Regions from separate parts of the Peribacillus sp. NPDC097224 genome, predicted to be linked through region 2. Evidence: riboswitches for the same ligand, from Rfam matches in the RefSeq annotation. Region 2 holds a riboswitch; the other holds the start of a gene.

Region 1 (4,431 bases), on a different contig from region 2:
ATGGAGCCTAGGCTTTGGCCACTCGGCGGTCACGAAGATAACCTCCGCACCTCGTACCGTATGGGCCCGTTGCCATTCCGGAAAACGGATATCATAGCAAATGAATCCGGCGCAAATCTTTTCATCGAGGGAGAATAAGCCGTCTTTTTTGCCAGGTTGTAAGTAATGGTGTTCATCCATCAATTGAAACAGATGGAGTTTATCATATTCTTTAACCAGTTTGCCTTCTTTATCGATGATGAGCATTGTGTTATAGATGCCTTCCTTAGTTTTCTTTGCAATCGAGCCACCGATTATGTTAATTCGGTGTTTTTTTGCAAGGGCTTTTAGAAAGGTAATGGTTTGTTCTGCTTCTTCGTCTGCAATTTCATGTAATCTCGTTAAGTCATAGCCGGTTGTCCATAGTTCCGGCAGCATGACGATGTCCGGTTTAGACTGTACAGCTTTTTCAATCCATTGTTCTGCCACCTGAAAATTTATATCTGGCTGTCCAAAGGCAATGTCCATTTGTAAACAGGCGATTTTCCATTTCATCATTTAAAACCTCCATATGTAAAAAAGTACTTTACAAGATTAAGATAAACATATATCATTTGTGACTATAATTTCAAGAAATTTCAGAGAAGGTGCAAAGATGGTGCAATTCGAAAAATCCAGACTTCTTCAAGAGCTTCCAAAGCAGTTTTTTGCTTCTTTAGTCGAAAAAGTTAATAACATAACATCAGAAGGCAAGGATGTCATTAATCTTGGGCAGGGAAATCCAGACCAACCGACTCCTGAACATATCGTGAAGAGCCTGCAGACAGCAGCAGGAAATTCCATGAATCATAAATATTCTCCTTTTAGGGGGCTTCCCTATTTAAAAGAAGCTGCGGCCCTCTTTTATGAACGTGAATATGGCGTCAAGCTAGATCCTAAAACGGAAGTGGCGATTCTTTTCGGTGGAAAGGCTGGTCTAGTCGAATTACCGCAATGCTTGTTGAATCCAGGCGATACAATTTTAGTGCCTGATCCGGGCTATCCAGATTACCTGTCAGGTGTAGCGTTAGCCCAAGCTAAAACGGAAATTATGCCCTTGACCGAAGAAAATGATTTTCTTCCCGATTATAAGGAAATAGATAAAGAGGTTTTTGACAAAGCGAAGATGATGTTCTTGAATTATCCCAATAATCCCACAGGAGCATCGGCGTCAGCAGAATTCTTCGAAGAAACGGTTTCCATGGCAAAAGAACACTCGATATGTGTGGTTCATGATTTCGCATATGGTGCAATTGGGTTCGATGGGAAAAAACCGGTAAGCTTCCTTCAAGCAGAAGGATCAAAAGAAGTGGGGATAGAAATTTACACCCTTTCTAAAACATATAACATGGCGGGGTGGAGGGTTGGCTTTGCGGTTGGCAACCAGAGTGTCATCGAATCGCTTGAATTATTGCAGGATCATCTTTACGTCAGTCTTTTTCCCGCAATACAAGAAGCCACGGCATGCGCTTTACTGGATTCACAAGAGTGTGTGAAGGAACTCGTGAACATGTACGAAGGACGACGAAATGTATTTATCGAAGGGTTACGATCCATTGGATGGGATGTCCAGGCTCCAGATGCTTCCTTCTTTGCTTGGCTAAAGGTCCCTGAAGGATATACTTCAGCGAGCTTTGCAGATCATTTACTGGCACATGCCCATGTAGCAGTTGCACCAGGAAATGGTTTCGGTGAATTTGGTGAAGGATACGTCAGGGTGGGACTTCTCACTTCAGAAGACAGACTCCAAGAAGCGGTAGAAAGAATTCGTACATTGAATATATTCAAAGAAAATCAGTGAGATATTGAATAGTTTGAACATTATACCTATTGACAAAGTATGAATTGCGTGAAAGAATATAAAAAAGAATTCTAAATTTTTAGTTAAGATACATAAACGAAAATATAATAGCATTTTCTTATTTTGAGCAGGTGGAGGGACTAGCCCGATGAAGCCCAGCAACCGACTGTAATACCATTGTGAAATGGGGCGGAGATAATACCGCCGGATCATTTTATTGATTCCGTAAGGCACGGTGCTAATTCTTGCAGCTATAGAGCTGGGAGATAAGAAGATGGCTTTTTCAAAGCCTCTTCTTTAGGAAGGGGCTTTTACATGTTTAACAGAGAATTGGAGTGCAACTTTGTTCGCAGATGGTTAGAAGCTTGTTAAAGGAAAGACCAACAATGACAACTTTAAGAATGACTTTTACGTATTGGGAGTGATCAGATGAGCGAAATAATCGCTACGTATTTACTTCATGACTTCAAAGGAGAGCATGAGAAAAAAGCAGAAGGCATTGCTTTAGGATTGACTGTAGGGACATGGACTGAACTTCCTCACTTGGTGCAACAGCAACTGGAAAAACATAAAGGTAGGGTAGTTTCCGTAACACCCCTTCCCGAAGAAGAGCGAGTTAATCTCTATTTCGGTCAAAAAGTGTACCGTTCAACAATCAGGATTGCCTACCCGGCAGGTAATTTTTCTAATGATCTACCGGCTATCTTGACGACAGTATTCGGTAAATTGTCATTGGATGGGGAAATCAAATTGATGGATTTGGACTTTGTCGGCGATATTCAAAAAGCCTTTCCAGGTCCTCGATTCGGAATTAGTGGGATCAGGGAAAAAATTGATGTGTTTGACCGCCCCCTAGTGATGAGTATTTTTAAAGGTGTGTTAGGTCGAGACCTCGCCTTTCATAATGAACAATTGGAGCAACAGGCATTGGGAGGAGTCGATCTTGTCAAGGACGATGAGATTCTTTTTGACCAAGATCAGACGCCTTTCATCGATAGAGTCAAAACCGGAAAGGCCATTTTGAAAGGTATCTATGAGACAACGGGACATCGAACCTTATATGCTGTGAACCTGTCAGGAAAAACACTAGAACTATTGGATAAAGCTGAACTGGCAGCCGAAGCCGGCGCAGATGCCTTGTTATTTAATGTTCATACATATGGATTGGATGTTCTACAGGCTTTACGCGAAAATGACCGGATCAACTTACCGATCATGGCTCATCCGGCATATAGCGGAGCATTAGCTTCATCTTCATTTTATGGACTCAGCTATCCGCTTCTCCTTGGAAAACTGGTGAGGATATCAGGTGCAGATTTATCCCTCTTTCCCTCTCCATACGGAAATGTGGCACTCGATAAAGCAGAGACATTGGCGATTGCTGAAGGATTGACGAGAAATGAAACATCTTGGAAAAGGACTTTCCCGGTTCCATCGGCAGGTATCCATCCTGGCATGGTTCCAGATCTCATCAAGGATTTTGGGATAGAAAGTGTGATCAATGCTGGTGGGGGCGTCCATGGTCATCCGGATGGTGCAAAAGGCGGAGCTAAGGCCTTCCGTTCCGCAGTAGAAGCTGTCCTTTCCGGAAAATCATTGTCAATCGCGGCTGAGGAAGATGAGGAACTTCAAAAAGCACTGGCCCTATGGGGAGGGCTATAATCATGGTCAAACCGATCATTTTCTGTGATTTTGATGGAACGATCACCAACTCGGATAATATCATCTCAATCATGAAGAAGTTTGCCCCGCCCGGCTGGGAGGCATTAAAAGATGGTGTTCTTCAGCAAAAAATCAGCATTTCCCACGGTGTAGGGGAAATGTTTTCCCTGCTGGATAGCGATTTAAAGGAGGACATCATTCAATATGTGAAGGAGACAGCGGGTATTCGCCAAGGGTTCAGTGATTTTGTGGAATTTACAAAAAAATCAGATATTCCTCTCTATATTGTCAGTGGTGGAATGGACTTTTTCGTTGAACCTCTTTTGAATGACCTCTTACCTGTAGAGAATGTCTACTGTAATCATGCCGACTTCAGTCAGGAAGAAATTATGATTGAGTGGCCGCATACTTGTGATGACCAATGTAATCATGGGTGTGGTTGCTGTAAACCTACGATTATGAGAAAGCTTTCTACAAAGGATCAGTATAAATTGGTGATTGGAGATTCCGTTACCGACTTTGAAGCGGCTAAACAGGCAGATTTTGTTATTGCCCGTGACAGGCTCCTTGAAAAGTGCCGCACAGAAGCCATTCCCCATAAAGAGTTTGAAACTTTCCATGATGTGATTGATATTCTAAAAAAAATGCAGGAGGTGTAAGGGTGACAGCTTCAAAAGAGTGGCAGGAACTAGCGCAAATAAAGGGAGAACTAGCCGAGAGAGATTGGTTCATGGGGACGAGTGGAAATTTATCGATCCGTGAGGCTAATAGCCCTTCTTTTTATATAACCGCAAGTGGCAAGGATAAACGCAAGCAGACAGATTCCGATTTTATTTTGGTGGATTTGTCAGGAAAACCAGTCGAAATGACCGAGCTCAGACCTTCCGCTGAAACTCTTCTTCATACAGAGATTTATCGGAAAACGGATGCCAATTGCGTCCTCCATGTCC
Region 2 (4,431 bases):
TAGTAGAAACGGCCTGTCTTTCTGCACTTTTCTTAAGGGCTAAATCAAAGTCCCTGATCAAATCATCAGGATTTTCCAAACCGACGGACAAGCGAAGCAAGCTGTTCGTGATGCCGCGTTTTTCCCTTTCTTCTGCAGGCATGGCCGCATGGGACATTTTAGCCGGGTAAGATAGAATCGATTCGACGGCCCCGAGGCTTACAGCAAACACGGGTAACTCGACATGGTTTACGAACGAGCGGAAAATTTCTTCGCTTTCCAATTCGAATGATAGAACAGCTCCCGCTCCCCTGGCTTGATTTCCCTGGATGCCGTGTTGTGGGTGGTCGGAAAGACCAGGGTAATACACGTTTTTCACTAACGGTTGCTGTTTTAAATATTCCGCAATTCTCTCAGCACCTTTTTGAGAGTGCTCCATCCGGACGGATAGGGTTTTCAGACCTCTCATCACAAGCCAGGCATCCTGAACACCGAGCACCGCTCCAAAAGAGTTTTGGAGGGAACCAAGTCTATCGGCAAGGTCCGGGTCTTTTACGACGGCAAGGCCTGCTACGACATCACTATGTCCAGACAAAAATTTTGTTGCACTGTGCAGGACAATATCGGCCCCGAGGTTTAACGGTCTTTGCAGGGCAGGTGTCAGGAATGTATTGTCTACAAAGCTTAATGCGCCAATGCTTTTGGCGATATCACATACCGCTTTAATATCGGTTACTTTAAGCAAGGGATTGGAAGGCGTTTCAATATAGATTGCTCGCGTATTTGGCTGGATGGCCGCTTTTACACTTTCAAGATCCGTCATATCCACGAAGGTATGTTCGATGTTAAAACGGGTCAGCACGGTTGTTACCATTCGGAATGTGCCTCCGTATACATCTTCAGAGATGACGATATGGTCACCGGCAGAAAGCAGGAGGAAAGCCGTTGAAATGGCAGCCATCCCGGATGAAAAAGCGAATCCGCGCGTGCCTTCTTCCAGTTCCGCAATGATATCTTCCAGTGCTTCTCGCGTCGGATTCCCGCTCCGGCTGTAATCGTATTTGCCAAATTGATCAATGTCGGTTTGATGGAAGGTGGAAGCATGCTGAATCGGAACACTCACCCCACCTGTTGTTGGATCGAATTTATGTTGGTTGTGTAGTAATTTGGTTTCAAAACTGAATTCTTGGTTTGTCATCGTATTGCCTCCTTTTTAACTTGAGCAAATGCCTGCTGCAGGTCTTCGATTAAATCTCCGCTGTCCTCGATGCCGACAGAGAATCGAAGGAGTCGATTGCAAACTCCATTTGCCGTTCTAACTTCAAGAGGCATATCGGCATGTGTCTGTGTCGCCGGATACGTGATGAAGCTTTCGACGCCACCAAGGCTTTCGGCAAATGAAATCAATGAAAGGGACTGTAGAAATGGGTTGACCACCGCTTCATCATTGACCCGGAATGAAATCATGCCGCCACGACCTGGATAGAGAACATCCGTTACACTTTCATGTTCCGTCAAATAATCAACGATAACCTTGGCGTTCTTTTCATGACGTTCCATTCTCAGTGCCAAGGTTTTCATCCCGCGCATCAACAGCCACGAATCAAATGGGCTCAAGACCGCACCCATACCATTATGGTGGAAAGCAAGGGACTCACATAACTCGGCGCCTTTTGCCACAATCAAGCCGGCCAACACGTCATTATGGCCACCTAGATATTTCGTTGCACTGTGAATCACGATGTCAGCACCAAGTAAGAGGGGCTGTTGGATGATCGGCGTGTAAAAAGTATTGTCAACAATCAATAGTAAATTGTATTGTTTGGCAAGAGCGGCGACGGCTGGAATGTCCGTTTGCTGCATAAGAGGGTTTGTGGGAGTTTCAATAAAGATGGCCTTTGTTTGAGGGGTGATTGCTTTTTCAATATCCTCCAGGCAACATGTATTGACATATTCGCATTGTAGCCCCCATTTTTTAAAGCCATGCTCTAATAAACGATATGTACCGCCATATAAATCTTCGCTACTGATCCATGCATCCCCTGATTTGAATAAGGAAAGGATGGTGGCAATGGCAGCCATTCCCGAACTGCATGCATATCCTTGATCGCCATGTTCTAGTTTGGCGATCGATTGCTCCAATAGCTGGCGTGTAGGGTTTCCTGTTCGTGTATAGTCGAATCCTGTTGATTGACCAATTCCTTCGTGACGGAAAGCCGTCGAGAAGTAAACGGGCGGATTGACCGTTCCTGTCGCCGTTTCACTGCGGTTTCCAAGCTGAGCAAGATAGGTTTCTGTTTTGTACATAATTTTTCACTGCTCCTTTTAGTTAAATAAAATAAAAAAAGTCTTCTTTAAGAAGAAGACTTGAATAAGTAGGATAGAGTCATTCTTCTTATCTTCCAAGTTACACAAACTTGTGGAATTAGCACCTTTTCATTGGTTTGAAACAAATGAAGGTTGCTGAGGTGTCATAGGGCCATTCCCTCTACCTCTCTCGATAAGAGTTTTGATTATTCAATTTCTTTTGAATTTACTATAAATATAGGATTCTGTCAAGGACATTCCTAATAGACGGTTATTTGGGACTAGCTATTATGGAACATGTATCATGTTATGTATCATGTTTATCATTATAAAATTACGAATTCAACAGAGTAATAGAACCGGATTCAGATTAAACGGACTTTTCTGAAGGAAAAGGTCATTTGTGTTCCGTTTTTTTTGCTTTACAATAATAATGTTTGTACAATATATAGGGGATCATATAAAACGTCATTATTCATTACATATACATATTGTTTCTCAGTGGATAGTGCGAATATAGGAGGAGAACACATGGAATTTAGAATCGAACGAGATACAATGGGGGAAGTAAAAGTTCCTGCTGATAAGTACTGGGGTGCTCAAACGGAAAGAAGCCGTAATAACTTCAAAATCGGTTATGAAAAAATGCCGATTGAATTAGTTCATGCATTTGCTTACGTAAAACAAGCGGCAGCAAAAGTGAATTTTGAACTTGGCGATCTTTCAGAAGTGAAGAAGGATGCCATCGTTAAAATTTGTGGTGAAATCCTTGAAGGGACGCTTGACGAACATTTCCCACTTGTCGTCTGGCAAACAGGTAGCGGCACACAAAGTAATATGAACGTGAATGAAGTGGTCGCAAACAAAGGGAATAAATGGTTAGAGGAAAAAGGCGAAACTGAGATGCTTCACCCGAATGATGATGTTAACAAAGCACAAAGCTCTAACGATACATTCCCGACAGCCATGCATATCGCAGCTTATATGGAAGTTGCCGAAAAATTGGTACCGGCCATTAAAGTGCTTCGTGACACATTCGAAGCCAAAGAAAAAGAATTCTGGGATGTCGTGAAAATTGGACGTACCCATCTTCAAGATGCGACACCACTAACTCTTGGCCAAGAAATCTCCGGTTGGAAAGCAATGCTTGATAAAGATTTGGCGATGATCGAAGAAAGTAGCCAAAAATTATTGAACCTTGCATTGGGCGGTACGGCTGTAGGGACTGGAATCAATACGAAAAAAGAATTCCCGGCACTTTCTGCTAAACAAATCGCAGCGGATACAGGACATTCATTTGTCACATCGGATAATAAGTTCCATGCTTTAACAAGCCATAACGAAATTGTTTATGCACACGGTGCTCTTAAAGCATTGGCTGCTGATTTAATGAAGATTGCCAATGATGTTAGATGGCTGGCAAGTGGCCCAAGAAGCGGAATCGGTGAAATCGCCATTCCTGAAAATGAGCCAGGCAGCTCCATCATGCCAGGTAAAGTGAATCCGACCCAATGTGAAGCAATGACAATGATTGCGACACAAGTTGTCGGAAATGATGCTACAATCGGTTTTGCAGCAAGCCAAGGGAACTTTGAATTGAACGTTTTCAAACCGGTCATCATTTACAACTTCCTGCAAACCGTTAAATTATTGACTGATGGCATTCATTCCTTCAATGATAACTGTGCGGTAGGAATTACAGCGAATGAAGATAAGATCAAAGAAAATGTTGATCGTTCTCTTATGCTCGTAACGGCATTGAACCCACATATCGGGTATGAAAAAGCGGCTAAAATTGCGAAAACTGCATTCAAAGACAACTCCACTTTGAAAGAAGCGGCGTTGAAACTTGAATTCCTAACGGAAGATGAATTCAAAGCATGGGTTGACCCTGCTAACATGGTCAATAAATAATCAACAGGTAAGCATCCTTCCTCGCATGTAGGGAGGATGTTTTAATGTGTTAAAATGATGGAATAAACGAATACTTAAACTAGATAAATCGAACAGGAGGAATGGTCATGTCTTTATGTCCACTATGCAATGGTCTTAGAAAAATGCATTTGGAATGCCCTAAATGCAGTAGTGACCTTGAAGATCAAGGGAAATTGATGGATTATGCCGATGATTACAGTGCTTATATGG

What was found. Region 2 has a riboswitch for S-adenosylmethionine ahead of ACIQXR_RS07725 (methionine biosynthesis PLP-dependent protein). Riboswitches for the same ligand answer to the same signal wherever they lie in the genome.
Region 1: linked by a shared signal. The riboswitch ahead of mtnW (2,3-diketo-5-methylthiopentyl-1-phosphate enolase) and the one ahead of ACIQXR_RS07725 (methionine biosynthesis PLP-dependent protein) in region 2 are both predicted to bind S-adenosylmethionine.

What each region holds. Positions count from the first base shown of each region.
Region 1 covers NZ_JBIWDK010000001.1:501,806-506,236, forward strand. The annotation lists gene ACIQXR_RS02560 (carbon-nitrogen family hydrolase) at 1-534, opposite strand, end outside; gene ACIQXR_RS02565 (pyridoxal phosphate-dependent aminotransferase) at 635-1,819, shown strand; SAM riboswitch class I at 1,935-2,092, shown strand; gene mtnW (2,3-diketo-5-methylthiopentyl-1-phosphate enolase) at 2,249-3,481, shown strand; gene ACIQXR_RS02575 (2-hydroxy-3-keto-5-methylthiopentenyl-1-phosphate phosphatase) at 3,484-4,140, shown strand; gene ACIQXR_RS02580 (methylthioribulose 1-phosphate dehydratase) at 4,143-4,431, shown strand, end outside.
Region 2 covers NZ_JBIWDK010000003.1:213,338-217,768, forward strand. The annotation lists gene metC (cystathionine beta-lyase) at 1-1,177, opposite strand, end outside; gene ACIQXR_RS07725 (methionine biosynthesis PLP-dependent protein) at 1,174-2,286, opposite strand; SAM riboswitch class I at 2,372-2,486, opposite strand; gene fumC (class II fumarate hydratase) at 2,818-4,200, shown strand; gene ACIQXR_RS07735 (hypothetical protein) at 4,308-4,431, shown strand, end outside.